DNA from 3 places in the Cytobacillus pseudoceanisediminis genome. Region 3 is predicted to be linked to each of the others. Evidence: predicted binding sites of a transcription regulator. Region 3 holds the regulator's gene; each other region holds the start of a gene.
The links. Region 3 encodes CtsR, which represses protease genes until heat stress. Its sites were predicted from a motif close to ATGGTCAATAAAGGTCAAACA; they were not measured.
Positions count from the first base shown of each region.

Region 1: a site for CtsR is predicted at 1,973-1,993, ahead of clpP (ATP-dependent Clp endopeptidase proteolytic subunit ClpP). Genes of this name have one in related genera too.
Region 2: a site for CtsR is predicted at 1,834-1,854, ahead of M5V91_RS13215 (ATP-dependent Clp protease ATP-binding subunit). Genes of this name have one in related genera too.

Region 1 is NZ_CP097349.1:4,741,495-4,751,552, reverse strand. It holds gene M5V91_RS25375 (glutaredoxin family protein) at 1-14, opposite strand, end outside; partial or broken gene rpoN (RNA polymerase factor sigma-54) at 32-1,362, opposite strand; tRNA gene M5V91_RS25365 (tRNA-Arg) at 1,721-1,792, opposite strand; gene clpP (ATP-dependent Clp endopeptidase proteolytic subunit ClpP) at 2,098-2,703, shown strand; gene M5V91_RS25355 (HPr family phosphocarrier protein) at 2,747-3,004, opposite strand; partial or broken gene whiA (DNA-binding protein WhiA) at 3,034-3,982, opposite strand; gene mgfK (gluconeogenesis morphogenetic factor MgfK) at 4,102-5,079, opposite strand; gene rapZ (RNase adapter RapZ) at 5,076-5,969, opposite strand; gene M5V91_RS25335 (8-oxo-dGTP diphosphatase) at 5,998-6,456, opposite strand; partial or broken gene trxB (thioredoxin-disulfide reductase) at 6,841-7,790, opposite strand; gene M5V91_RS25325 (tetratricopeptide repeat protein) at 7,920-9,419, opposite strand; gene M5V91_RS25320 (alanine/glycine:cation symporter family protein) at 9,891-10,058, opposite strand, start outside.
Region 2 is NZ_CP097349.1:2,456,490-2,466,547, reverse strand. It holds gene M5V91_RS13215 (ATP-dependent Clp protease ATP-binding subunit) at 1-1,769, opposite strand, end outside; gene M5V91_RS13210 (YkvI family membrane protein) at 1,967-3,025, shown strand; gene M5V91_RS13205 (DUF8580 domain-containing lipoprotein) at 3,075-3,572, opposite strand; gene M5V91_RS13200 (hypothetical protein) at 3,551-3,757, opposite strand; gene M5V91_RS13195 (CPBP family intramembrane glutamic endopeptidase) at 3,956-4,567, opposite strand; gene M5V91_RS13190 (DUF6254 family protein) at 4,820-4,930, shown strand; gene M5V91_RS13185 (YkvS family protein) at 5,130-5,318, opposite strand; gene ykzS (protein YkzS) at 5,592-5,786, shown strand; gene M5V91_RS13175 (SDR family oxidoreductase) at 5,935-6,678, shown strand; gene M5V91_RS13170 (AAA family ATPase) at 7,352-8,290, shown strand; gene M5V91_RS13165 (DUF58 domain-containing protein) at 8,292-9,488, shown strand; gene M5V91_RS13160 (hypothetical protein) at 9,485-9,685, shown strand; gene M5V91_RS13155 (hypothetical protein) at 9,757-10,058, shown strand, end outside.
Region 3 is NZ_CP097349.1:4,038,133-4,048,190, forward strand. It holds gene radA (DNA repair protein RadA) at 1-640, opposite strand, end outside; gene clpC (ATP-dependent protease ATP-binding subunit ClpC) at 954-3,404, opposite strand; gene mcsB (protein-arginine kinase McsB) at 3,409-4,488, opposite strand; gene mcsA (protein-arginine kinase activator protein McsA) at 4,491-5,039, opposite strand; gene M5V91_RS21875 (CtsR family transcriptional regulator) at 5,063-5,524, opposite strand; rRNA gene rrf (5S ribosomal RNA) at 6,034-6,150, opposite strand; rRNA gene M5V91_RS21885 (23S ribosomal RNA) at 6,354-9,287, opposite strand; gene M5V91_RS21890 (hypothetical protein) at 9,282-9,413, opposite strand; rRNA gene M5V91_RS21895 (16S ribosomal RNA) at 9,594-10,058, opposite strand, start outside.

The DNA of each region.
Region 1 (10,058 bases), 700 kb from region 3:
TCTGGCTGTTTCAATCAGCAAATCTCCTTTATCAGTCATACCTTTTCCGTTTAGATGATGATGGGATGCCCAGCTGATCCCGATATTTTGCTATCGTCCTTCTGCTGACAACCATCCCCTCTTCTTCCTTCAGCAGCTTCACAAGCTCCTGGTCGGATAAAGGCTTTTGCTTATTTTCCTTTTCTATCATTTTACCAATTATCGTCTTGACCTGCTGTGAAGACGTATTTTCATCGGATGTTGTTTTAATCGTGCTTGAGAAAAACGACCTCAGCTCATAGGTCCCATATGGCGTTTGCGCATATTTTTCCCGGACAGCACGGCTGACAGTTGATTCATGAATATCGAGTTCATCTGATATTTCCTTCATGGTCATCGGCTTCAGATGTGAAGGTCCTTTTATAAAGAAGTCCTGCTGTTTTTCAACGATTTTAAGGGTCACATTCGCAAGAGTCTCTTTTCTCTGCTCTATGCTCCTCATGATCCATTGATAATCCTGCTGCTTTTCCTGAAGGAAGCGGCTGACATTCCGGTCTCCAGAGGCCGCAAACTTTTTATAATAACCTTCATTAAAACTGATTTTAGGAAGCACTTCATCAAAAACACTTACAGAAAAGGAGCTTCCATCCCACTTAATTATCACGTCCGGTGTTATATATGCCGATTTCTCGCTTTGGAAGGATGAAGCCGGCCTAGGATTCAAGGTCTGCACAAGGTCGAATACCTCCTGAATCTCTTTTAGCCCCACACCAAGCTGCTTGGAAATCTCTTTCCATTTCTTCTCCGCAAAAAAGGTAAAGTATTCATCTAAAATAATTTCAGCGAGTTCATTTCTCTCTGGCAATCTCTTAATCTGCAGGGAAAGGCACTCCTGGAGATTCCTCGCGCCAACACCAGCAGGCTCGAGTTCCTGCAATTCTTCAAGCATCTGTTCCATATTTTCAAGAGGCATCTGGAGCGCCTTGGCAGCTGTCTGCAAATCCGCTCGCAAGTAACCGTTTTCATCAAGGCTCTCAATAAGATGCTCAATTACTTTTTGTTCGTCCTTGTTTAATTTCAAATGAAGCTGCGACTTCAAATATTCATCCAGCTTCATCGTCTTTCCGCAGCCAATCTGCTCAATCCAATTTATTTTATCTTTTTCGACTTTTATTCTCGTCGGTTTGACACGGTCATAACGGGGATCCATCGTCTGGACTTGACCGGACTCTACTTTTAAAAGGGGATTTTCAAGCGCCTTGCTTTCCAAAAAGCAGAAAGCTCCTGTGTGCTGTATTGCAGAAGGGCAATCGCCTGCGTCAGCTCCTGTGTCATTGTTAATTTCATTGTCTGCTGCTGCCATAACCCAGCTTTCAAATTCATCGTACATTCCCCCTGTCCCCATTTTACAATATTCCAGGTAAATGTTGTATGGAAATATCTTGGCAAATGCCAATCGCACGGGCACTTTACCATCTTTCTGAATACTTCACAATATGCATGGAAGAGGGAAGAATATTCATTTTTTATGGTGAAAACTGTGGATTTTAAGGATTTTTTTGAAATTCAGGCTTAAGTTTAGGAAGTTTTTTAGATTTATGTGCGGATAGAGGAATTTTATTTGCGTATAGGGCCAATTTACTTGCGGATAAATTTTTTTGTGTGCGCATAGGCTGGATTTATTTGCGGATAGCGTAAAAGTAAAAACTCCCTGTCCATATCAGACAAGGAGTTTTGGCAGCGCCCTCGGCAGGAATCGAACCCACATCTTAAGAACCGGAATCTCACGTGCTATCCGTTGCACCACGAGGGCAGATATTTTAATAGGTGGCTGACCAAGCGCTCAGCCGCTACGATAACTAATTATATGATAAGTTTATTCACTTTGCAAGCCTCCTTTTAGTTTAAAAATTGGAACAATGGGTATCATGGAATGAGATAGCACAGCACAGAAAAAAGTGTCGAACGAATCAAGCACGAATTCTATGCGATTTGTTTGACCTTAATTGACCATCAGTGTATCATGATAATACATAGGAGTTAAAAAATTTTCTTTACTTGGAAGAACATGCTTGTTCATCTTGTGTGTTGACCTTATCTTGAAGGAGGAATTGGAAAATGAACTTAATCCCTACAGTTATTGAACAAACAAACCGCGGGGAGCGCGCTTATGATATTTACTCCCGCCTTTTAAAAGACCGCATCATTATGCTGGGAAGCGCAATCGATGACAATGTGGCAAACTCAATTGTTGCCCAGCTTTTATTCCTTGAAGCAGAAAATCCTGAAAAAGACATTTCCATTTACATTAATAGCCCGGGCGGTAGCATTACAGCTGGTATGGCTATTTATGATACGATGCAATTTATCAAGCCAAAGGTACAAACGATCTGTATCGGTATGGCAGCATCCATGGGTGCGTTCCTTCTTGCTGCTGGTGAGAAAGGCAAGCGTTTTGCCCTTCCAAACAGTGAAGTCATGATTCATCAGCCACTAGGCGGAGCTCAGGGACAGGCGACTGAAATTGAAATCGCTGCAAAGCGCATTCTTTTCCTTCGCGAAAAATTAAACACAATTCTTTCAGAGCGCACTGGACAGCCGCTTGAAGTCATTGCGAGAGACACTGACCGCGATAACTTTATGACAGCTGAAAGAGCTCTTGAATACGGTTTGGTTGACCAAATCATTACCAGAAACTCTTTGGATGAGAAGAAAGATAAATAATAAGCATAAAAAAACAACTCGCATCTTCCCGATGCGAGTTGTTTTAGTTTTCCTTTTGAATATAGTTCGCAAGTGCCTCAAGAGCTTCGTTTTCGTCGTTCCCTTCAGCCTTGAGGGTAATGACTGATCCTGAGCTTACTGCCAGACTCATCAGCCCCATTATGCTTTTGGCATTTACCTTCTTTCCGTCCTTCTCCAGAAAAATATCGGATGAGAACCGATTGGCCTCCTGTACGAACAATGCCGCCGGACGTGCCTGTAATCCTGTTTTCAGCTTAACTTCAACCTGTTTTTCCGCCATTGTATATCTCCTCCCTGCTGATCCCTCTATCAGTGAGCATCTATAGTGTCGCCTGCCCGGAGTTTCTCAGCGATTTCATCTATTTTTCTTAATCTGTGATTAATACCCGATTTACTGATATTTCCGCCTGAGACCATTTCCCCAAGCTCTTTTAAAGTGACATCCTGGTAAGCTACACGCAATTCGGCAATTTCCCGCAGTTTGTCAGGAAGAACCTGAAGTCCGACAGTTTGATCGATGAACCGGATATTTTCCACCTGGCGCAAAGCAGCTCCAATTGTTTTGTTTAAGTTCGCTGTTTCACAATTTACGAGCCGGTTGACCGAGTTTCGCATATCGCGGACAATCCGGATGTCTTCAAACCGGAGCAGAGCTGCGTGTGCACCGATAATATTTAGGAACTCCGTTATTTTTTCGGCTTCCTTTAAATACGTGATATAGCCTTTTTTCCGTTCAAGCGTTTTGCTGTTCAGCCCGAACGTATTCATCAATTCACACAGGGAGTCATTATGCTCCTTGTAAAGTGAAAAGATCTCCAAATGATAGGAGGAGGTCTCCGGATTATTTACCGATCCCCCGGCAAGGAATGCACCGCGCAGATAAGAACGCTTACAGCATTTCTTTTTTATGAGCTCATTGGAAATATCGTGTGTAAATACGAATCCCTCGCTTAAAATTTTCAGATCATCAAGAATCATACTGGCCTGTTCCGTTAGCCTGACAATATAAACATTGTTCTTTTTCAGCCGCATTTTTTCCGGACCAGGAGCTCGACCTGAACGTTGTAATTCCTTTTAATCAGAGTGTAAATCCTTCTTGCAATTGCTGCATTCTCCGTCTGTATATCCACAATCAATTTCCGGCTGGAAAAGAAAGTGAACCATTCATCCTGATTAAGGCGGACAATTCCGCCTTCCCGCAGCAGTCTTTTATTTCCAGGTTCGTCAATTCTTTTTTCGTTTCCGAAGCGAAAGACATCCCTTCACCTCCTATCCGCAAAAGCGCTAAGCCAGTAGCATATAAAAAGATATTCTTTACTGAGCAAACGTATGCACAGTTTATTTTTTTACCGGCAAAAGCCCTTTCACACCTGTATACTACGCGTTAAAACGCCTATTGGTTTCATGTAAAAGTAAATTATATAGCATTTGGGCAACTTCTTTTGTATCATGGCGAATGATCCCGCCTTCGTGGCTGACAATTTCACCGTGCATTATTTCAAGGCCCAGTTCGGTAAGAGCACCTGTATCATACACAACAGGCTTTGCCATTTCCTCGCTGTACCTCTCCTGAATATGAGGAGGAATTTCCTCATTGTTTACCAGAATGGTATTGATAAAAGCACAGCTCATATGATCATACAATGCTTTTACGTGATCACTTGCCGTGTAATCGAGCGTCTCTCCTGCCTGTGTCATTAAATTGCATATATACACCTTTTTCGCCTTAGAATGACAGACCTCACGTCCCAGCCTAGGGACAAGCAGGTTTGGAAGAATACTGGTATATAAGCTTCCAGGCCCTATGATGATCATATCAGCCTGTCTGATTGCCTGCAGTGATTCAGGCAGGGCTTTGATATTTTTAGGGGTTAAAAATACCCGTTTAATTTTTTTGCCGGAATAGGGAATCTTTGATTCTCCCGATACTATGGTCCCGTCTTCCATTTCTGCATGAAGGACCACACTCTGGTTTGCAGCCGGCAATACCTTTCCCCTTACGTTTAACACCTTGCTCATTTCCTGAATCGCATGAACAAAGTTTCCTGTTATCGAGGTCATGGCCGCTAGAATCAGATTGCCAAGCGAATGCCCGGATAACTCATTGGATGTCGCAAAGCGGTGCTGGAACATCTCCTCAATGAGCGGCTCCACGTCTGAAAGAGCTGCCAGTACATTGCGGATGTCACCGGGCGGCGGGATATGAAGATCATTTCTCAATCTTCCTGAACTGCCGCCATCATCGGCAACTGTCACAATGGCAGTAATATCAACAGGGAATTGTTTCAATCCCCTTAAGAGGACAGGCAGCCCTGTTCCTCCACCGATGATGACGATTCTTGGCTGTCGGTTCATTTGATGTTTTCCTTTCTCCTCTCGATGTCACGGTGCGTGATTGCCGTATGGTAATCCTTGCCGAAATAGTCAGCAATATACTCTGTCAGCGCTACCGAACGATGCTGGCCTCCCGTACAGCCGATTGCAACGACCAATTGAGCTTTCCCTTCCCGTTTATAATGCGGAAGCATGAAGCTCAGCAGCTCCGTAACCTTCTCGAGAAATTTACTTGTTTCAGTCCATTTCAGCACATAGCTGGATACCTCTTCATCTAATCCTGTCTTCGGCCTCATATGCTCAATATAATGCGGATTCGGAAGGAACCGGACATCGAACACCAGGTCGGCATCAATTGGAATTCCATGCTTAAAGCCAAAAGACATGACGTTAACCGTAAATATAGTTTTCTTATTCAATGAGAATTCTGTGAGAATTTTCTCTCGCAATTCCCTTGGTTTCATTTGTGATGTGTTATAAATAAGCTGGGCCCTGCCTTTTAATTCTTCAAGCAGTTCCCGTTCAAGCTTTATGCCTTCAAGAGGTAATCCTGATGGTGCAAGGGGATGGAATCGTCTTGTTTCTTTATATCTTCTGACGAGCGTCGAATCATCAGCATCAAGATATAAAATTTGCGGGGTGACCCAGGATGTCTCGGATAATTCATCCAGCGCTTTAAATAAGTGGTCAAAAAACTCACGGCCGCGCAAATCCATCACCAATGCCACCTTATTCATTTTATTCCCTGATTCCTTCATAAGTTCAAGGAATTTCGGCAGCAGTGTCGGCGGCAAGTTGTCTACACAGAAGAAGCCAAGATCTTCAAAGCTTTGGATGGCTACTGTTTTCCCTGCCCCTGACATTCCCGTAATAATCACCATTTGAGTATCATTAACTGCACCCGTGCTCATTTATAATTTCCCCCTGTTTCTGTCAAATTCAGCTTGGATCCAGCCTGTAACTAAGCAGTTCAAAATCAGGCGTATACGTAAACGTTCCATAAATCATGCCCTGTCCATGAATCATATACTCCAAAATATGTGAATCTCCGGCAGCCATCGGCAGATTCTTAACCTCTGAAAACGGATGCCAGCGAAGTTTGCCTTCATCTGATTCCTCCAGGTTCAGCCCATCAGAAGCTGTAGCCAGGAAAGTAAACATCATCCACTCCTGTACAACCTTATCGCCATCCTTCATGATGAACGTAAAAATGCCTTTAATATTCGGATTTCGCAGATAAATGCCTGTTTCTTCCCTGAACTCACGGATGCACGAGTCCCTCACTGATTCACCCGGCTCCATTTTTCCGCCCGGAGCCACCCACCAGCCTCTTCTCGGCTTCTGTAAAAGCAATACTTTATCGTCTTTCAGTAACACACAGTTCGTGACTCGCTGCAACACATTTCACCTCTAATTTTCCGAAATCATACCGCTGCCGCCTTTTCATGAAATCGCTTAAAGTAAAGTCCGGCTAACGTTCTTTTCTTATTCATTTCATTATACTATTTTTGGCTTACAGCCACAATGAATACAGGTTTCCAAAAAACATTCTTCAAAACATACTGTATTTATGCAAAAAAAGAGCACAGGCATGTGCCTGTGCTTTAAAAGGATTATATCTTTAAAAGGGGGTCAATTTCTATTCCTATACTACCCGAAATTTATTTCATGAAGGTTACAGGAGAATTAAAACCACATGACTTTTTGTAAAACTTTTCAACCAGTGGCTTTTTTTACTAAAATAAAAGGCATACAGCCCCTAGGACCATATGCCTGTTCCCATTATTTCTTCACTTTAAGGCGTTCTTGCAATTCTTCAACATAGTGCTGGGCGCTTTGGGCAGCGATGCTTCCATCACCTGTTGCTGTAACGATTTGGCGAAGGGATTTTTCGCGGATATCTCCGGCTGCAAAAATGCCTTCCACCCTTGTTTCCATTCGGTCGTTTGTTTCAATATAGCCATTGCTGTTCGTGATGCCAAGGCTTTCAAATGGCTTGGAAAGAGGAACCATGCCGATATAGATGAAGACACCATCTGCTTTGAATTCTCTTTCTTCCCCTGTTTCAGTAGACACAAGCGTTACGCTGCCTACTTTTCCGTCCTTATCATTAACTTCCTTCACTGTAGTGTTCCAGATAAAGTCGATTTTTTCATTGTCAAACGCACGCTGCTGAAGAATCGCCTGCGCACGAAGCTGGTCCCGTCTATGAACGATTGTCACCTTAGAGGCGAAACGGGTCAAATATACGCCTTCCTCAACAGCAGAGTCACCGCCGCCGACTACAACAAGCTCTTTGCCTTTAAAGAATGCTCCATCACAAACTGCACAATAGGATACACCGCGTCCGCCAAGCTCTTTCTCACCAGGAATGCCAAGCTTTTTGTATTCGGCACCAGCAGAAATAATTACTGAGCGTGCTTTATATTGCTTCGATCCAGCAATAACAGTTTTATATTCTTCGCCGTCAATGATTTCTTTAATATCTCCATACGCATATTCAGCGCCAAATTTCTTCGCATGATCGAACATTTTGGTGGATAAATCCGGGCCTAAAATATGGTCAAAACCAGGATAGTTCTCAACTTCTTCTGTATTGGCCATTTGTCCGCCGGAACACCGCGTTCAATCATTAGTGTAGACAGATTTGCACGAGATGTATATACAGCTGCCGTCATCCCTGCCGGACCTGCGCCAGCGATAATGACATCATAAATTTTTTCTTCAGTCACAGCGATTCACTCCTTCAGTAATCAGAAATCCAGTATTTTAAATAAAACACTCTATAAATACGCATATTATAGTATGACCTTCTTACTGTTATCCTATAAAATTGGCGCGTGTTTCGTCCATACATCTGCTCACTGAAGGCGGTCGTTCACCGATTTTACATATTTACCCATCGTTGAAGCGGAAATCCCGTATCTTCCTGCAATTTTTGATTGGGAAACCTTTTCGTTTCGAAGCTTATGCCAGACATACTCAATTGCTGCAGCCCAAGCCTTATTGTTTTTTATATTCTGGCAGTTATTTGTCAATTCAGCAAAAATGGTAAACCACATTAAATACAGGCCGGCTTCCACCGTGCCAATCGGATGGTAGTTTTCATAAAACAGTTCAGCTGTCTCATGCGCAGCCTGAACCTGGGCAGGCGCTTCCTGGTCTGTTTTCACAAAAGAGAGATATTCCTTCTCCACAGCTGAAAACTTATTGTTTCGTACAATTGCTTCAGAGATCAAAATTTCATCTCTTCTGCTGGATACTGACGTAAGGAAAAGGCCGAATAACCGCTCTTCAATATAGTCGCTTTCCAGCTTTTTTAGAATGGATGAATAATGGTCTTCAAAGCCGCTGCTGGTTACTTTTTCATCGTTCCAGGGCTCAAAGCCTTCTTTTTCCGGATTAATCTCAATGGCTTTCTTCCATGCTGATTTCGCCATTTCTTCACGTCCGGTAAAATATGCGGAATAGGATAGCCAGTAATAAAATGGTCCGTCCCCTTCAAAGCCTTTCTTTTGAAGCTTGCGAAGCCATGCAAAGGCAGCCTCATATTCGCCGGTCAAAGCAAAAGTGGCACCAAGCTTGAACTGATGTTCAATTGAAAGCGGCTTAATTTTTTTCAGAGCCTCTTTCAACAAGCGCACCTGCCTAAAATCCCGCTCGTAAAAAGCAAAGACAAGCTTGTTGCACAAAGCGTGCAGATTACCCGGATTTTCTTCCAGCACCTTCTCTAAAATATCTGCTGCCTTTTGCACTTCTCCAAGGTAAAAATACGCCAAGGCCAAATTGTTGTATGCGGACCAGTACTCCGGATACTCATCAATCACAGAGTTCAGTATCTCAACCGCTTTTGGAAAATGACCGGACTCCAGCAATTCCCGTGCGTGTTCCTGTTTCGTTATCAGGTCATCCTGCTCGTAGAGCTCATCATCCAAATCTTCCCCTTCAAGCGTCAGAAGTTCCAGCAGATCCTCTGTATCTTCCGTAAACTCTCCGTCCCGATCCAAATCCAGATACGTATTTGCATGCGTGTAAGCATCTTTGAAAAGGCCCATATGAGCATAGTTGTTGGCAAGGAAATAATGGCATTCCACCATATCCTCATCAAGCTCTTCCAATATCATATGAAGCAGCTTATTCGACTCCTGATACTCACCCATTTCTGAATGGACAATTGCAAGCTGACAGATAATCATCGGTTCACCCGGCTCAAGCTGCATCGCCCGCATTAAATATTTCTTTGCTTTATGAAAATCCCTGCGGTGGTACGCCTTAATCCCTTTGGAAAAATAGTACTCACCATTCGGGATAAATGACAGTAACTTTCCCTTTTGGTGTCTAGCTTTAGAGTCTTTACTCATGAAATCCTCCATAAATGTTAGTAACTAAAGTAGTATATCACACGAACAAGCCTGTGGAGAAGGGAAGAAATGACAATACTATTTCCCATCGGAATTTTTTATTGGAAATCTTATCGCGGTTATGTTTTAAAGGGTTGTTGCGGTGGTTTAATAGGGGAGCTAAATTAGGAGATAAACTGCTCGCTTCGCGCCGGGTGATAGCAGCGGCCTCTGGTGGTGCCGGTGTGGGGGATGAGGGAATCGAATAACCTTCTGGATATATGAGGAGATTTCAGTGAAGGAGCTCCCGAAAGTCCTTATTCGCAATCGGAGTCTGTAAGTGGGGTTTCGGATCTAGTTGCTGAACATAAAGATGGTGACAGCCTGGAGTACTGGCCATTTGGGCTCCAGCAGTTGGTGAAGAAGCTGCCACCACATGCAATAAGGATTTTAGAAGTAAAAGCGGGAAGTGTTCTCTGTTTCCGGCTGCACTTAAATTACCTTCTTGCCTTTTGAATTGCTTTCTTTCACTTTCTCCTCCCAAAAATCAGCACCTTTAATGCCAAGTTTAACAGGATCGAAGACTGGTTCAATGCCCGCTTTCTTCTGTTCTTCATAATCTTTAAATACTTTTAAGGCTGTTTTAGTCAAAAATAGAAT
Region 2 (10,058 bases), 1.6 Mb from region 3:
GCTGTGCCAAATCCAACATGGATTTCCTTTTGCCCAGCTCCTGCATTGCTGGTCATGATAATGACTGTATCTTTAAAGCTGACAGTGCGGCCTTGGCTATCTGTCAGGCGTCCATCCTCCAGAATTTGAAGGAACATGTGCTGTACATCCGGATGTGCTTTTTCTATCTCATCAAGCAGAATGATGCTGTACGGGTTTCTGCGCACCTTCTCAGTAAGCTGTCCGGCTTCTTCATGACCCACATATCCTGGAGGGGAACCGATAATTTTTGATACGCTGTGTTTTTCCATATATTCACTCATATCAAGCCTTATCATGCTTTCTTTTGAGCCGAATAGCTCTTGGGCAAGTGTTTTGGTTAACTCAGTCTTTCCGACCCCTGTTGGCCCGACAAATAGAAATGATCCAATTGGGCGGTCCTTTGATTTAAGTCCTGCACGGCTTCGGCGAATTGCCTTTGCAACTTTTTGCACGGCTTCTGCCTGTCCGATTACTTTTTCAGCAAGGCTTTCCTCAAGGTTCTGCATTTTTTCCTGTTCATCTTCTGCTAATTTGCCGACAGGAATCCCGGTTTTCTTTTCGATAATCTCCTGAATATGGCTAACGTCAATAACTGGCCGTTCTGCCTTGTTGTCCCCGTTTAGTGCCTGCTGGAGTTTTAGTTCCTTTTCACGGAGTTTTGCAGCCTCTTCATATTTTTCTTCATTTAATACAAGTTCTTTCTGCCTGCTGATTTCTTTCAGCTGATTTTCAATATCATCTGCAGGTATATATCCTGATTGAAGATTCATTTTAGAACCTGCTTCATCCATTAAATCAATGGCTTTGTCAGGCAGGAACCGATCCTGAATATAGCGGCTTGACAGCTGCACACATGCCTTGATGGCATCTTCTGTAAAAGAAACATCATGATAGTCTTCATATTTTTGTTTCAGTCCAAACAGGATATTAATTGCCTCATCAGGTGTCGGCTCATCTACATGTACAGGCTGGAATCTGCGTTCTAGTGCAGGATCTTTTTCAATTTGGCGGTATTCTTTCAAAGTGGTTGCTCCGACCACTTGAAGCTCTCCTCTTGCAAGGGCTGGCTTCAGAATATTGCCTGCATCCATTGACCCCTCAGCTGATCCTGCTCCGACAAGAAGATGAATTTCATCTATAAAGAGAATAATGTTCTTCCGTGACTGAAGCTCAGAGATCAGCTGCTTCATGCGTTCCTCGAATTGGCCGCGGATGCCTGTGTTTGCAACCAGAGACACCACATCAAGCAAATAGACTTCTTTATTTTGAAGTTTCTTTGGTGCATTTCCCTCGGCAATCTTAATGGCTAGCCCTTCGGCAATAGCTGTTTTTCCTACTCCTGGTTCACCGATTAAGACCGGATTATTTTTGCTTCTTCTATTTAATATTTCAATCACACGATATACTTCATCGTCCCGTCCGATGACTGGGTCGATTAAACCAGCTTTGGCAAGCTGTGTAAGATTTTGTCCGAATTGATCTATAAAACCGCCGTTGCCATGACTGTATCCCGGTGCTTCGTTTAGAGCATAGTTTTCATTCCCTTGGGATGCAGCCATTTTCTTGAAGAAATCCTCTAATGGCATTTGGCCAAAACCTGAAAAACTGCTCAAAGCAGGCCCAAAGGAAGTAAGGCTATTTTGCTTTTCATAACAGTTATGGCATAGGTGTAGATTACGCTCATTTCCATTCACATTCAGTCTTAATTGTACATTTGCTTGTTTTGTTTGACATTTTTGACAAAGCATTTTGCATCCCTCCATTAATAGTTTGGTCTGACTTTGACTATATTTGACCTAATATCCACATTATAATTTGACCTTCTTTGACTTTCAAGTGATTTGTATTGTTATTTTTAACCAAAACTGAAGTTTAGCCATAATGCAAAAAAGCTCGTCTTTGTTTGTACTAGCCTACATATATTGGAAAGGAAGGAGGAGATTAAGTGAAGACAAATTGGGGGGCAGCTTTCCAGATCGCTGCCGTTTATGTGGGAACCGTGGTGGGAGCGGGCTTTGCCACTGGCAGAGAGATTGTGGAGTTTTTTTCCCGATTTGGTTTTATCGGATTAATTGGGATTATAATGAGCGGCTATATCTTTATTTTTCTCGGTTCCAAATTAATGAGAATCTCTGCACGAATAAAGGCTGCATCATATCAGGAATTGAATGAATATTTATTTGGAAGATTTTTTGGTTCTGCCATTAATATATTGATGCTGTTTATGCTGCTGGGCGTTTGCGCCGTCATGCTGTCGGGAGCTGGTGCAGTGTTTGAAGAACAGATCGGCATCAGCAAAACTGCAGGGTTGCTCATAACGATAGGGTTAACGATTATCACAATGATAGTGGGCATTCGCGGATTATTCGCTGTGAATACGTTTGTTGTTCCAATGATGATTGCATTTAGCTTTATTTTATTGTTCATAAGCATGAAGCTTCCTAGTTTTGCAGATCAGGTTCTATTTATCCCATATGCTGAAGATGGATGGAAAGCAGTTGTGGCTCCGTTTTCATATACGGCTCTGAATTTGACATTAGCACAAGCAGTCTTAGTGCCTGTGGCTTCAGAAATAAATGATGATCGGACAATAAAGTGGGGTGGATACCTTGGTGGAGCCGCACTGACTCTTATCCTGCTTTCCAGCCATTTGACACTGATGATGCTCCCAAATCTGCAGGCTTATGATATCCCAATGGCCGCAATTGTGAAGACATTGGCATCATCTTTCTATTGGATATTTGTTTTTGTCATCTATGGTGAAATTTTCACTTCTGTTATTGGGAATGTGTTTGGGATCGAGAGGCAGGTAAAAAAATATATTTCCGTGCCGAGTATTATAATTGTGGGCTTTATCTTTATAGTTTGTTACTTTATCAGTTTGATCAATTACGGAACCTTGCTTTCCTATTTATATCCGGTTTTCGGATATGTAAGTTTGACATTTATTATTCTTCTGTGGATGAAACCATTTGATAATGGAAGTAAAGGCAAGAAAGCTTAAAAAAGCTAAATAAAGAGATCCGTATTGCACGGATCTCTTATTCACTCCATTATTTTTGCGGCTCCTCTTTCATAATGGTTTTCGCCATCTGAAGGAAAGCCTCTTCATGATCAGCTTCTTCCTTATTGAATAGGGTAAGCTTCAGTGAAAGATCTTCGTTTTTCACTAGATAGGCTGAAACCTTCTCGCCGTTTCCTTCAGCCTTCATAACATTAGCATCTTTGTAAAAATCATCTGAAGGAGCATCAGCTGTCTGCACATTTTCGCTAACAGCTCCTAATTGTGCTTTTGTGTTTTCTTCGATCATGTTCCAATCTGCATCATTCGGAAGAAGTTCAATACGCATGAATACCTGATCATTTTCTGAAAGGTATAAAACATCCTTATTAGGCTCCTCGGCAGTTAGTTCATAGGCGGGCAGAACGTACATAGAATAATTCTGATTATCACTATGTTTCAGGAAGGCAGTCTCTTCCTTGGCTTCACCCTCAACCGTATAAGTCATGTTCTGTTCAAGGATTCTGATTACGCTCTGTCCTTCATCCACAGTGCCCTCTTCTGCTGGATCCTGTTCTTCAGTTTGCTCTTGTCCATCCTGTCCATCTGAAGCTGTTTCTTCTTCATTTTGCCCAGGATCTGATCCATTGCCGGAATCATTCTGAGACGTGCCGCAGCCTGCCAGGATAACAGCAAATAAACCAGAATTAACATAAATTTCGCCATGAATTTCATTAATGTTCCATCCTCCCGTTGTTACTTCTAGCGCTTTTGCATAATTAGACGTAAGTGGAATAAAAGAGTTACATATAAATTCCTATTAATTAGTACATTACCATTTATGTAAAACATCGACAAGACTCAACAAAAACTTTAAAAAAAGACAATCCATTAAGGATTGTCTAATCAACATTGAATCTGCACGTGGCCATTTTAATAAAAAGGGAGCAGGACAAACATCAATAAATCAAAAATCAGGTGGGAAACGATTACTAGCGGAATGCTTCTTTTCCATGCGTAAAGCCATCCCCAGAAGAGGCCTGCGATTAACGCTGCAAAGGCCAGCATCCAGTATCCTGAATAAAAATGAACTGAAGAATAGAGGAGAGACGATAGGATGATGGATAACTTAACAGTCGTAAGTTTCATCAATCTCTTTTGAACGAACCCTCTCCAAAAGACTTCTTCTCCTGGAACAATGATTAAAATCAGCACAATATAGTGCCAGATAAAGGAAGGCGAAAAACGGCCATATAGTTTTTCAACCTGATTAACAAGGGGAAGATTGAGTATTTCAAATAAACTGTAGCCGGCCCAAAAAAGACCGTACAATAGAAAACCTGAAAGGGCCCCATAGGTAATAAATATCCCAAATGAGGCCTTGTCTTCCACTTCCTCCATTATGATGGAATAACTGATTAGAAGCAGTAAAGAGGCAGAAAAGATATACCAAAAAATTGATTTATCCTGAAATGTAAAATACATAAGCAGATGAGCGAGTAATATCCCGCCAATAAAGCGGAGATCTGCGGCAACACTCTTCAATTTTTAATCTCCTTTCAATAAGAAAAGCGGAAGCGCCCTGCCCACCCCCAACAAGCTTATGAACTCGAGGGAGCAGGCGCTGCAGCTGGACAGTTCTCAAAGCAAAAAAACTTTCTTATCTATTAAAAATAACCAAACACTATTCTAACAAAAAACAATCCTAAAAAGTAAGGAAAAGATTTCTTTGGAAACGATAAGATAAAATAATGCAGAAATGCTAATCATAAACCCATGAGAAGGGAGGTATGTATAATGACGAAATCAAAAAGAGAAAAAGAGCGTGCCTGGACGGTAAGAAAGCAGGATCAGCATCCTCATGGCAAAGTGAAATCCTTAAAAGAACTGTCAGGGGAAAAGGAATAATATCTTGGCCTCCTATTCAGGAGGCCGCGTATGTGCAGAATTCCAAGGCTGCGCCTGTTTAATTTGCAAACTAAAAAGAGGACGGTGGAGCAAAAAGCATCAAAAGGCTTGAATGGCAAAGATAAAATAAAAAAATAAAAAAAGCAGCAAGAGAGCTGCTTTTTTTAGACTCCGAAAGAATACGCTTTCATTTTTTCTTTTATACTGCTGATTCTCTTACTACCTTATAATTTTTATGATTGACAACTGTTCTTTGATCTAATTCCAAATCACGGTAGTTATCCATATACGTTAAATCAACAATAACAGAATTCTCATTTACTTTTTCTACAATTCCCTGTAATCCGTCACGAAACTCAATAATATTGCCAACCTCTGCTTTCTTCAAAAAGCATCTCTCCTTTGTCCATTTCTTTCGCTGGTAATAACAGTTTGCACTATATTATGAAATGCGTAAAGAATTTTGCAATTCCACTGATGCTTAGGTAATTTATTACAGCATTAGGTTGGTAATATTATACCAGATAAAAAAATTTGTACATTCAAATTATTTAATATTCAGAAAAAATGATTGGTATGCAAATATAATATTAGATACTTCAAAATTGACAGCACTTTATTTATGATAAGGAAAGAATAGAAATAAAAGGAGTTCTGAGTAATGAATCATGAACAAATCCAGGAAGTGCTCGATCAATTAAAAAATGGAATCATTTCTGAATATCATGTGTCAAAAGATGACTTTCTTCCATTTCGGAGTGTCATAGTGAACAGGGAGGATTTTAAACACTTCCGCGGAGTTGCCCAAAGAGGCGGACACGTTATATATCAATATTTAGATTCGCCCCGGAGCTAAAAAAGGAATGACACTGAAATATAAAGCATAGGAAAGACACCTGAGTGTCTCAGGTGTCTTTCCTGCAAGCCTTTATGAAAAATTGAATAGAAAGATAAGCAAGCAGGGTATAAAAGCAATATTGCAAGTTTGAAGGGAATGAAAAGGTATGAGCAAATTTAAAGGAAAAACAGTCATCGTTACCGGAGGAGCCAGCGGAATTGGCAAGGGAATTGCCGAGACGTTCGCAGCGAACGGGGCCAATGTAGTCATCGCAGACTTAGATGAGATGAAGGGGAAAAATTTAGAAGAAAGCTTGAACAAAAATGGACTTATAAGCATGTTTATCAGAACAGATGTTAAGAATGAAGCAGAAATCAAGGGACTTATAACAAAGGTTTATGATTCATTTGGAGCAATTGATGTTCTAATAAATAACGCTGGCATCTCAAAGTTTCATTCATTTTTTGAGCTGACTGTGGAATTGTGGGATGAAGTGATCAATACGAACCTTCGAAGTGTCTTCCTGTGCAGCAGGGAAGCTGCCAAATTGATGAAACAAGGATCCTGTATTATTAATCTCTCATCTACGAGAGCTGTAATGTCTGAAAGCAATACAGAAGCATATTCAGCATCAAAAGGAGGAATTATGGCGATCACCCATGCTTTGGCCAGCACGCTCGCTGAAAAAGGGATCAGAGTTAATTGTATAAGTCCCGGCTGGATTGAAACAGGAGATTATGAAAGTCTCAGGAAGATTGATCATAAACAGCATTTTGCCAACAGGGTTGGAAAACCCGGGGACATTGCAAGGACCTGCCTATTTTTAGCCGATCCAGAAAATGATTTTATAACAGGAGAAAACATAACGGTAGATGGAGGCATGACAAGGAAAATGATTTATGAACCATAATAACTGTCTATTTTCTTAATAATACGATATTCAGCACAAAAACTGCACCAATGAAAATAAGGCATAGCAGGATGTTAATCATTATTCTCGCCTCCTGTCTTAAAGACATTGTAAAATAGCCTCGTTAAATCGCGGTGAGTTCTTTGTAAATTTACTGTGAAAAATGATAAATAAGTTATAAACACGAACAGGCTCATATCCTTTAAATGCTTTAGAACAATTAGAGCGAGTGATTCTAGTGGGAATTACTATGATTATGATTTCATCCGTTTAATTTGCGGTGGGAATTTTGCTTGGGTATTGTATGTCAAGTACTCATTCATACCTATTAACGCCTGTCCATGTCCATATAGGTTTACTTGTGGCATTTCTGGCTTTATTATATAGAGCTTCCAATCATCCTTGGTCCTGGTAACGGAGATTAATGCCTTTCTTCCTGGTACTGCTATTGGAGCCGCTATTACTGCTGCCGGAATTTTAATTTTCGTATGAACAAACTGAAAACTTTATAAGCTGATTAGTCAGGAATTAGCGTATTGGATTTATTATTCATGCGTTTTTCTTTTTGTCAGGCGAACTATCAGATAATTGTAAATAATAATATTTTTTAGTAAAATTATACCAGTCAATCTAAAACGCAGAGAGCAGCATGGAAGTGAACAGGAGGGCAAAAATGAAATATATGGACAAGCTTAAAACAGAAATTGGGAAAGTAATATCAGGGAAAGACCTGGAAATTGAATTGATGGCCATTTCCTTAATATTCAATGGCCATATCTTATTGGAAAGTGTGCCTGGAACTGGAAAAACAATGCTTGCCAAAGCATTTGCCCGCACTATTAATGGGGATTTCTCACGCATTCAATTTACACCGGATGTTTTGCCGAGTGATGTCACGGGCATACGTTTCTTCAATCCGAAAAATCAGGAATTTGAATTTCATCCTGGGCCAATTATCTCGAATGTTGTACTTGCTGATGAAATTAATCGTGCAGCACCAAGAACGCAGTCAAGTCTTCTCGAAGTTATGGAGGAGCGCCAGGTCACCATTGATGGACACACAATTAGACTTGACCCACCTTTTATGGTTATAGCTACACAGAATCCGGCTGAATCTCAGCAGGGGACATTTCCGCTACCTGTTGCTCAGCTTGACCGTTTTTTTATGAAACTTAAAATGGATTATCCTAGCAGGGAAGAGGAAAAGGCGATGCTTCAAATGTATCGAAGCGGTGCCGCTCCTTCGGAAGTCAATGCCATTTTCATCTTAGATCAAATCATTAATTTAAAGAAGGATGCCGGCAAAATTATTCTAAATGAGCCTGTTGAAGCTTATTTGCTGGATATTGTAAGGAAGACACGTGAACATGCGGATATTGTATTGGGGGTAAGTCCCAGAGGAATGCTTGCCTTAATGAAAGCTTCCCAAGGCAAAGCGCTTATGGAGGGAAGAAACTATGTGATACCTAATGATATTAAAGAAATGGTTCCATTTGTGCTTGGTCATAGGATTTTCCTTTCCACTGAAGCTTCTATGACAAAAAGCCCTGAGTCGGTTCTGAAAGAAGTGCTGGAATCTGTGCCAGTTCCTGTAGAGTCAGGTGCTCTCTAGTATGGAGTGGAAAAAGTATCATGCTGAAGACGGGTATTTGTCCCTTTCAAGTGTATTCTCCGTATTTTTATTAATAGCAAGCTTTTATTTAAAATCATGGGAAGTATTTCTGGCATCAATCCTTTTTCTGCTTATAATATCTGCCAATACATATTATATGAAGCACCTGGGGGAAAAGCTGAGTCTGCAAAACACGAAGGTCAGATACAAATTGTTTGCCGGACAAGAAGCAAAATGGATTTTGGAATTTGATAATAAAGGGCTTCCCATTTTAAAAGGAGAATTAAGGATTTTATTTGACGATTGTATTTGTCCGGTGGATCAAAATCTGGAGCCCAGGCTGGGGAAATTTGAGCTTTCTATCCCTTTTTCATTAAATCATAATGAAAGAAAAATAATAACAATCCCCATTTCTGCAAGGAAAAGGGGAGTTTCAAAAATAAGAAAATTGGAGTTATATATTCCTAACTTTATAGGTTTTGGAGAAACCATTCTTGAATATCGTGCTCAACTGCTGCAGGATGCATTGGTCTATCCAAGTCGTCTGCCAGTTAAAAATATCCTGTCACTCTTTACAGACCGCCCAGGCACTTTTCTTTCCGCCTATTCACTTTTTGAGGATCATTTTTCGCCAGCCGGAACAAGGCAGTATGTTTCATCTGATAGTTTTAATCGGATCAATTGGAAGGCAAGTGCGAGGAAACAGAGTTTGCAAACAAAGGTCTTTGAAAAAGCTGCGGAAACAGGCTGGAATATTTCGCTTAATGTTTCAGCTGGACATTCAATATCTGCACAACTGGAAGAACGCATCAGCAGCGCAGCAGAAATTGCCTATATTTGTGTTAAGGAAAATATCCCTTTTTCCATGTGTATAAATATCCGGACTGCTGGCAGCACTCCCTTTTATTTTATATCTGCTGCATCTGGAAAAGATCATCTGCAAAAGGTGCTTGAAATGCTGGCTGTTGTAGATAATCATTATTCTATTTACCCTTATGAAAAAATGCTTTCCTTTTATGAAAGACATTTGACTAGTCAGCCTTATTTCCTTCATGCAGGAGAATTGAATCCAGCGGCTTCCAGCGCAATAACTAATATCAGCCGAAAAGGAGCATTTTTATTTGAACTGCAACTGCTTAATGAAGAAGCCGAATTGAGGCCGCTTCAAGTGAAAGCGAAGGAAGTGGCAATACAATGAAAAAAATGTTTGAAGTGAGTTTTCTTCTTGGCATTGAAATCATTTTTGGAGCACTAGTGTTATTCCCTTTTTATATGGCTAATGAAGCGGCTGTTCCTCTCACTGAATATTTTGTGCTTGTTTTTCCTGCAGGAATGGCCTTTATAATTCTGCTCATCAGATTTAGAGAAAAAGGGAAGGTTCTTTTTTTCTTTTAGAGCTTCCTTTATTATATGTAATCGGAAATTTTCTATCTTTTTCCTGGTTTTTTATAGTACTGATGAGTTTTTTGGTTTTTTGGAGAACTTATGTTCATTTCAATGAACATAATAACCGGCCTGAGGGCTGGTGGATTCTGCTTACGGTTTTTTTCGGAACTTTCCTGGTTATCTTTTCGGCCATAAAGGACGGTGCTTATACTGGAGAAATTGTGGGATTAATGATATTTGAACTGTTTTTTATCATCTCTGGAGGGTTTATAAAACGTATAATTGAATCGGATGCAAATGCGAAAGAAAAGAAAAGGTTTTTAATTTATTTCTTGTCACTGACTGCTTCAATTCTTGCAGTTGGCATGGTAGTTTCCTTCGG
Region 3 (10,058 bases):
AAATGGCAATTCCCTTCGTTTTGCCGATGCGCATTAGCTCAGCGGTACATTCCCGGACCTGAGAAACGCTGCCAGGCGCTGATGTCACTTCAGGATGAAAGATCGTCTGAATGGAGTCTATAATGACAAAGTCAGGACTCACTGAATCAATTGTTCTGCTGATTTCATCAAGGCTGGTTTCCGAGTAAACAAGCAGACTGTCTGAAGAAACACCTAAGCGGTCAGCACGCAGCTTCGTCTGACGCATGGATTCTTCCCCTGATATATAAAGAACAGAATGCTTCCTGTTCGCCAGCTGTGATGACACTTGAAGAAGAAGCGTTGATTTCCCGATGCCCGGATCTCCCCCAATAAGAACAAGGGAACCTCTAACGATTCCTCCCCCAAGGACACGGTTTAATTCTATTAAATCGGTATGTATGCGTGGTTCGCTGACTGTTTCAATGGATGTAATCGGTGTAGCTTTCGCCGCTATGGCAGAGCCCTGTGAATGAGCAAAAGCGCCCCTTCTCGTTGAAGCAGGCTTCTCCACCTCTTCCACCATCGTATTCCACTGTCCGCATCCCGGACATTTCCCCATCCACTTCGGTGATTCATAGCCGCATTCCTGGCACATGAATTTCGTTTTTCTTTTAGCCATACTTCTTCCCCTCTCTGTACACATTCATCCAGCCGTATTAAAGGAAATCTTAATATTACCGGCCTTGCATGAAAGAACCAGTGATGACAGAAGTACGGTTTACTTCCTATTCCCTTTTCCAACGGGTCTTAAAATGTTTTTGTCCTGATATCTCTTTCTCTCTTAAAATTAACATAAAACGGCAGAATAAACCTCTTTTAAGGCTGTAATGAAAAAATGGGCTGATAGAGTACAAAAAGGTACACGTATAACAGGGACGTGTACCTTTTTGCTGTGTAAAATCTATTGATGCTTTATTAGGGGTTCGTTAACCTTATTTCTGAAGATTTGCTGTTCCGCTTGGTTCAGCCGTTTTCACAACAAATTCTCCATCCTTTACATCGATTACCACGGATTGCCCGGTTAGGACTGTGCCCTTTAACAGCTCTTCGGATAAGCGGTCTTCAATATGCTTTTGAATAGCCCGGCGAAGCGGACGTGCACCGTACTCAGGATCATAACCCTCAACCGAGATTTTTTCTTTGGCTGCATCCGTCAATTCCAGTGTAATATCCTGTTCCTTCAATCGTTTCGTTAAAGTGTCAGACATCAGCGAAACAATTTCCTGAAGATGCTTTTTCTCCAATGCATGGAAAACGATGATTTCATCGATACGATTCAGGAATTCCGGTCGGAAGGACTTTTTCATCTCCTCCATTACTTTTCCTTTCATATCTTTGTAATCCTGTTCCCCATCCTGGATGTTAAAACCAACGTATTTGTTCCGCTTAAGTGCTTCAGCACCTACATTGGATGTCATAATCAGAACGGTATTGCGGAAATCAACGGTTCTGCCCTTAGAGTCTGTTAATCTTCCGTCTTCCAATACCTGTAAAAGGATGTTGAATACATCAGGATGCGCCTTTTCAATTTCATCCAGCAGCACAACAGAATATGGCTTTCTGCGGACTTTTTCGGTTAACTGCCCGCCTTCTTCATATCCTACATAGCCCGGAGGTGAACCTACCAGACGGGATGTGGAGTGTTTCTCCATGTATTCTGACATATCGATGCGGATCATCGCATCCTCGTCACCGAACATCGCTTCTGCTAATGCACGGGCTAGCTCCGTTTTACCTACACCAGTCGGCCCAAGGAATACAAAAGAGCCAATCGGGCGCTTCGGATCTTTAAGGCCTGCACGGGCACGGCGGACAGCCTTCGAAATGGCCTTAACCGCTTCTTCCTGTCCGATTACACGGGAATGAAGAATTTCTTCCAGGTTCAGAAGCTTTTCTGTTTCTGTTTGGGCCAGCTTCGATACAGGGATTCCAGTCCAGCTGGCCACAACATTGGCGATGTCCTCAACCGTCACTTCACTGTTCTCTTTGCCCTGCTTTTCTTTCCATGTTTTCTTCGTTTCTTCAAGCTGTTCGCGCAGGCGCTGCTCTGTATCTCTTAAGGAAGCCGCCTTTTCAAATTCCTGGCTTTGAACGGCAGCATCTTTCTCTTTCCTTACATCCTCGAGTTTAACCTCCAGCTCTTTCAGGTTTGGAGGGGTAGTATAAGAGCGAAGTCTTACCTTCGAACCCGCTTCGTCAATTAAATCAATCGCTTTATCTGGAAGGAAGCGGTCTGAGATGTAGCGGTCTGATAGTTTTACAGCCGCTTGAATGGCTGCATCCGTAATCGTCACGCGATGGTGTGCCTCATAACGGTCACGAAGACCTTCAAGAATCTGTACTGATTCTTCCGCAGTAGGCTCATCAACCGTAATAGGCTGGAATCTTCTTTCAAGTGCCGCATCCTTTTCAATGTATTTTCTGTATTCATCAAGAGTTGTTGCACCTATGCACTGAAGTTCACCGCGTGCCAGAGAAGGCTTTAAGATGTTGGAAGCATCTATAGCCCCTTCTGCTCCGCCTGCACCTATTAATGTATGAAGCTCGTCAATGAATAAAATAATGTTTCCGGCCTGCCTGATTTCATCCATTACCTTCTTCAGGCGGTCTTCAAATTCACCGCGATACTTCGTTCCAGCTACAACTGTACCCATATCAAGCGTCATAACCCTTTTATCACGAAGAGTCTCCGGCACTTCGTTATTAATGATCTGCTGTGCCAGGCCTTCTGCAATGGCTGTTTTACCTACACCAGGCTCACCGATCAAAACCGGGTTGTTTTTCGTCCTGCGGCTTAATACTTCGATTACGCGCTGAATTTCTTTGCTTCGCCCAATAACCGGATCCAGGCTTCCTTCTCTGGCAATAGCAGTCAAGTCACGTGCCAATCCATCCAGTGTCGGTGTGTTCGCATTGGCTGCGGACCCTCCCTGATGGCTGCCGGACTCATTGCTGCCTAATAGCTGAAGCACTTGCTGACGCGCTTTATTGAGGCTGACTCCTAGGTTATTCAACACTCTCGCTGCCACGCCTTCGCCCTCGCGGATCAGGCCAAGCAGGATATGCTCTGTTCCTACATAAGAATGGCCAAGCTTTCTTGCTTCGTCCATGGAAAGTTCAATAACTTTCTTGGCACGCGGTGTATAGTGAATGGTCTGGGAAGCATCCTGCCCCCTGCCGATTAAATTCTCAACCTCTTTTTGGATCTTATCAGAGCCGAGGCCTAAAGCATACAAAGCTTTTGCAGCAATGCCTTCACCTTCGCGTACAAGCCCCAGCAGAATATGCTCTGTTCCGATGTTGTTATGTCCTAAACGGATTGCTTCCTCCTGTGCTAAAGCCAATACTTTTTGAGCTCTTTCCGTAAATCGTCCGAACATCATATTTTCATCCTCCCAACTCTTGATCTTCCATTTTTAATCTTTCCCTGATTAATGAAGCCCTGCGGATATCGCGTTCATGCGGTCTCAGCGGCCCGCCTGCATATTGCTGCAGGAATCCGGGCTGTGTCAGGATCATCAGCTCATTCAATATATTTTTTGATATGTTTTTAATGTACTTCATATCAATCCCCAGGCGAACATCAGACAAGCATTGTGCTGCTTCCTTTGATTCAATGATCCGGCTATTTGATAAAATGCCATAAGAGCGGAAGACTCTGTCTTCTAATTGTATGTTAGAAGTCTTTGCTAATGCTTCCCTTGCCGATCTTTCCTGAGAAATCAGCTGGCTGACAACGCTTTTCAGATCCTCTGCGATATCCTCTTCTGATTTTCCGAGAGTGATCTGATTTGAAACTTGAAAGATGTTACCTAAAGCTTCGCTGCCCTCCCCGTAAATTCCTCTAACAACTAAACCAAGCTGGTTAATTGCCGGAATAATCCGGTTCATTTGCTGTGTGAGAACGAGGCCCGGCAAATGCATCATAACCGATGCCCTGAGCCCTGTACCTACATTTGTGGGACAGCTTGTTAAAAAGCCAATATTTTCATCAAATGCATAATCGGCTTCTTCCTCCAGCCAATCATCAATTTCATTCGCCATACTTAAGGCTTCAGAAAGCTGAAACCCCGGAAACAGGCATTGAATCCTTATATGGTCTTCTTCATTAATCATGATGCTGACTTCTTCATTTTCAGAAAGAAGGCAGGCACCATAAGTTGAATTCTCAGCAAGATGGGGACTGATCAGATGCTTTTCCATCAGCACTCTTTTTTGAAGAGGCTGAAGGCGATCCATTAATAAAAGCTCCATTTCCCCAAGTTTCGAAAAAGAAGAATGCTCCACCCTCGCCTTTATTTTTTCAATGACTGCTTCTGCTTCTTCATTTGAAAATAAAGTGGGGAATTTATATTGCTTTATATTGCGGGCAAGCCTGATTCGTGAACTTAATACAATATCGGAATCAGGACCTTCCGCACTCATCCAGGAGCTAATAGCTTGATTCATGAAACGTTCCAGCGACAAGCTTACTCCCCTCCCTTTTGATCGGCATTGAGCTGCTTTTCCAATTTCCTTATTTCGTCCCTCAATTCTGCCGCTCTTTCAAACTCTTCTTTGGCAATCATTTCTTTTAAATTGTTTTTTAAATCATCAATATTCCTTCGCAAGTGAATGGTTCCCCCGATTCGCGCAGGAATTTTTCCGCTGTGTGAGAAATTCCCGCTGTGTAGCCTTCTAAGAATTGGGTTCAATTGATCTTTAAAGGTCTCATAGCAGTTGGCGCATCCAAAGCGGCCTACTTTAATAAACTGCTGAAAGGTGAGGGAACATTGCTCACACTGCAGGACTTTCTCCTGCTGAAAAGCATCCTGGCCCGATTCCTGAAAGGCAGGCTGAATATTCAGAAGACCAGCAAGCAAGTTGTTTATTGAAAAACCAGACCCGCTGCCCAGCATAAACATTTCACCTTTTTCCTGTGCGCATTTCTCGCAAAGATGAAACTCTGCTTTCTCGCCATTTACAACCTTTGTAAAGTGCAGCGTGGCCGGCCTTTGGTTACATTCCTGACAAATCATGACGTCACCTCTCCAGCTCACTACTATTTATATTTCAAAGTGGTTAACATTGCCTTAAGCATTCTTGCCCTCAGCTCATCCCTGAATGGAAGATCAATATACAGAACAGAGCGGTCTATAACACTAAGCATTATTTTAGCTTCCCTATGTGTTATAATCTCTTCTTCTACCAGACGGTAAATGACATTCTCTGCACTGCTCTGGGCAATCCTGCTTTGAACCAATGAAATTAACTGGTCAATTAAATCAGCATGGTCATAGGACTGGACTTTCATAATCCGGATGAAGCCCCCGCCTCCCCGCTTACTTTCTACTGCATAGCCTTTCTCAATCGTGAAACGGGTGTTGATCACATAATTGATCTGAGAAGGAACACACTGGAACTTATCAGCAATTTCACTTCTTTTAATTTCCACGATTTCCCTTTCGCTCTTCTCTAAAACCTGTTTTAGATAATTTTCAATTATGTCGGATATATTCCTCACCAGGCCTCCCCCTATCTGACTTTGACTATATTTGACATTAATTATACATGATTTATGTAATTTCTTGCAATTGGCGGGTATTAATAATTTTCCCCCATTTTTTGACTTCCCAAACCTGAAAATGGAAGTTAATGTCGATAACAATATATTTTTGATTGGGCGGGTTTGTGCTTGGATGGGAGAAGTTTTTTTGGAGGCTGGGAAGTGTTTTGCGCTTGATTGCCAGATGGACAGATGATATGGTTAGCTGTCCTGGCTTGATGTTCGGTCGGAATAGAGAGATGGAATCCTGCAGAATGGCTGAATGAACCTGCTGAATGCCCTGATTCTGGATTCTATGAAGCTGCGATGCAGTTAGCGATACTTTTATCTAGCATGAATTGAGCTTTATGAAGTAAACTCACATTTAGCCCAATTTCCCACTAAAAAGCAGAGTCCAAATAAGAAATTTGTATTCAATAAATCTCCAGACATACAAAAAAGAGCACCCATCAGGTGCTCTTTCATATGCCCGGCAGCGTCCTACTCTCACAGGGGGACAGCCCCCAACTACCATCGGCGCTGAGAAGCTTAACTTCCGTGTTCGGTATGGGAACGGGTGTGACCTTCTCGCTATCGCCACCGGACTATTTGGTTGAAGAAACTTCGTTCCCTCAAAACTAGATAATGTATGAAGAAGTATTTGCCGAGTATTCACCAATGACTTGTCTAGCTTCGGCTCCTAACTTCTCGGCCGTTTCGATCCGTCCCTCCAAATCCCAAAACCAGGATTTGAATGGCCGGCTCTCCAACGTCTCTCGAAGTTGAACAGTCGCCTCCGCTTTTCGTTTTGGTTAAGTCCTCGATCGATTAGTATCAGTCAGCTCCACATGTCGCCACGCTTCCACCTCTGACCTATCAACCTGATCATCTTTCAGGGATCTTACTAGCTTGACGCTATGGGAAATCTCATCTCGAGGGGGCTTCATGCTTAGATGCTTTCAGCACTTATCCCTTCCGCACATAGCTACCCAGCGATGCCTTTGGCAAGACAACTGGTACACCAGCGGTGCGTCCATCCCGGTCCTCTCGTACTAAGGACAGCTCCTCTCAAATTTCCTGCGCCCACGACGGATAGGGACCGAACTGTCTCACGACGTTCTGAACCCAGCTCGCGTACCGCTTTAATGGGCGAACAGCCCAACCCTTGGGACCGACTACAGCCCCAGGATGCGATGAGCCGACATCGAGGTGCCAAACCTCCCCGTCGATGTGGACTCTTGGGGGAGATAAGCCTGTTATCCCCGGGGTAGCTTTTATCCGTTGAGCGATGGCCCTTCCATGCGGAACCACCGGATCACTAAGCCCGACTTTCGTCCCTGCTCGACTTGTAGGTCTCGCAGTCAAGCTCCCTTGTGCCTTTACACTCTGCGAATGATTTCCAACCATTCTGAGGGAACCTTTGGGCGCCTCCGTTACTTTTTAGGAGGCGACCGCCCCAGTCAAACTGCCCACCTGACACTGTCTCCCGCCCCGATAAGGGGCGCGGGTTAGAATTTCAATACAGCCAGGGTAGTATCCCACCGACGCCTCCACCGAAGCTGGCGCTCCGGCTTCTCAGGCTCCTACCTATCCTGTACAAGCTGTACCAAAATTCAATATCAGGCTACAGTAAAGCTCCACGGGGTCTTTCCGTCCTGTCGCGGGTAACCTGCATCTTCACAGGTACTATAATTTCACCGAGTCTCTCGTTGAGACAGTGCCCAGATCGTTACGCCTTTCGTGCGGGTCGGAACTTACCCGACAAGGAATTTCGCTACCTTAGGACCGTTATAGTTACGGCCGCCGTTTACTGGGGCTTCGATTCAAAGCTTCGCTTGCGCTAACCTCTCCTCTTAACCTTCCAGCACCGGGCAGGCGTCAGCCCCTATACTTCGCCTTGCGGCTTCGCAGAGACCTGTGTTTTTGCTAAACAGTCGCCTGGGCCTATTCACTGCGGCTCATCAGGGCTATTCACCCTAATGAGCACCCCTTCTCCCGAAGTTACGGGGTCATTTTGCCGAGTTCCTTAACGAGAGTTCTCTCGCTCACCTTAGGATTCTCTCCTCGCCTACCTGTGTCGGTTTGCGGTACGGGCACCTTTTCCCTCGCTAGAGGCTTTTCTTGGCAGTGTGGAATCAGGAACTTCGGTACTAAATTTCCCTCGCCGTCACAGCTCAGCCTATGTGGTAACGGGATTTGCCTCGTTACCGGCCTAACTGCTTGGACACGCTAATCCAGCAGCGTGCTTACCCTATCCTCCTGCGTCCCCCCATTGCTCAAACGGTAAAGAGGTGGTACAGGAATATCAACCTGTTGTCCATCGCCTACGCTTTTCAGCCTCGGCTTAGGTCCCGACTAACCCTGAGCGGACGAGCCTTCCTCAGGAAACCTTAGGCATTCGGTGGATGGGATTCTCACCCATCTTTCGCTACTCATACCGGCATTCTCACTTCTAAGCGCTCCACCAGTCCTTGCGGTCTGGCTTCAACGCCCTTAGAACGCTCTCCTACCACTGACATCGGAAGATGTCAATCCACAGCTTCGGTGACACGTTTAGCCCCGGTACATTTTCGGCGCGGAGTCACTCGACCAGTGAGCTATTACGCACTCTTTAAATGGTGGCTGCTTCTAAGCCAACATCCTGGTTGTCTAAGCAACTCCACATCCTTTTCCACTTAACGTATACTTTGGGACCTTAGCTGGTGGTCTGGGCTGTTTCCCTCTTGACTACGGATCTTATCACTCGCAGTCTGACTCCCATGGATAAGTCTTTGGCATTCGGAGTTTGTCTGAATTCGGTAACCCGATGGGGGCCCCTAGTCCAAACAGTGCTCTACCTCCAAGACTCTTACTACATGAGGCTAGCCCTAAAGCTATTTCGGAGAGAACCAGCTATCTCCAAGTTCGATTGGAATTTCTCCGCTACCCACACCTCATCCCCGCACTTTTCAACGTGCGTGGGTTCGGGCCTCCATCCAGTGTTACCTGGACTTCACCCTGGACATGGGTAGATCACCTGGTTTCGGGTCTACGACCACATACTCATTCGCCCTATTCAGACTCGCTTTCGCTGCGGCTCCGTCTCATCAACTTAACCTCGCATGTAATCGTAACTCGCCGGTTCATTCTACAAAAGGCACGCTATCACCCATTAACGGGCTCTAACTACTTGTAGGCACACGGTTTCAGGATCTCTTTCACTCCCCTTCCGGGGTGCTTTTCACCTTTCCCTCACGGTACTGGTTCACTATCGGTCACTAGGGAGTATTTAGCCTTGGGAGATGGTCCTCCCTGCTTCCGACGGGATTTCTCGTGTCCCGCCGTACTCAGGATCCACTCTGGAGGGAACGAAGTTTCAACTACAGGGCTTTTACCTTCTCTGGCCGGCCTTTCCAGACCTGTTCATTTACCTCGTTCCTTTGTAACTCCGTGTAGAGTGTCCTACAACCCCAAGAGGCAAGCCTCTTGGTTTGGGCTAATCCCGTTTCGCTCGCCGCTACTCAGGGAATCGCGTTTGCTTTCTCTTCCTCCGGGTACTTAGATGTTTCAGTTCCCCGGGTCTGCCTTCTATACCCTATGTATTCAGGTAAAGATCCTATCCCATTACGGATAGGGGTTTCCCCATTCGGAAATCTCCGGATCAAAGCTTACTTACAGCTCCCCGAAGCATATCGGTGTTAGTACCGTCCTTCATCGGCTCCTAGTGCCAAGGCATTCACCGTGCGCCCTTTCTAACTTAACCTACTTCGGCCAATGATAAGCGGCGAATCTCTGCGTCAGCTCCGTCACTGTGCTCCTCACGTACTCTCGTACGCTCCGGTGCTCGTTCGGTCGCTTCCTTGATCTTCTTGCTTCTCATTGCCCTCATGGTTTGTGCTCTTACTTCGTTTTAAAACAAAAATAAGAGAAAAAACTAAGATGGCGATTACTCGGTTATTGCTTCTTCATTAACATTATCTAGTTTTCAAAGAACGAATCTTTCATTGAGAGATTGAACTCTCAAAACTGAACGAACAAAACACGTCACGTTTCATGTAAATATCCTTAGAAAGGAGGTGATCCAGCCGCACCTTCCGATACGGCTACCTTGTTACGACTTCACCCCAATCATCTGTCCCACCTTAGGCGGCTGGCTCCAAAAGGTTACCCCACCGACTTCGGGTGTTACAAACTCTCGTGGTGTGACGGGCGGTGTGTACAAGGCCCGGGAACGTATTCACCGCGGCATGCTGATCCGCGATTACTAGCGATTCCGGCTTCATGCAGGCGAGTTGCAGCCTGCAATCCGAACTGAGAATGGTTTTATGGGATTCGCTTAACCTCGCGGTCTCGCAGCCCTTTGTACCATCCATTGTAGCACGTGTGTAGCCCAGGTCATAAGGGGCATGATGATTTGACGTCATCCCCACCTTCCTCCGGTTTGTCACCGGCAGTCACCTTAGAGTGCCCAACTGAATGCTGGCAACTAAGATCAAGGGTTGCGCTCGTTGCGGGACTTAACCCAACATCTCAC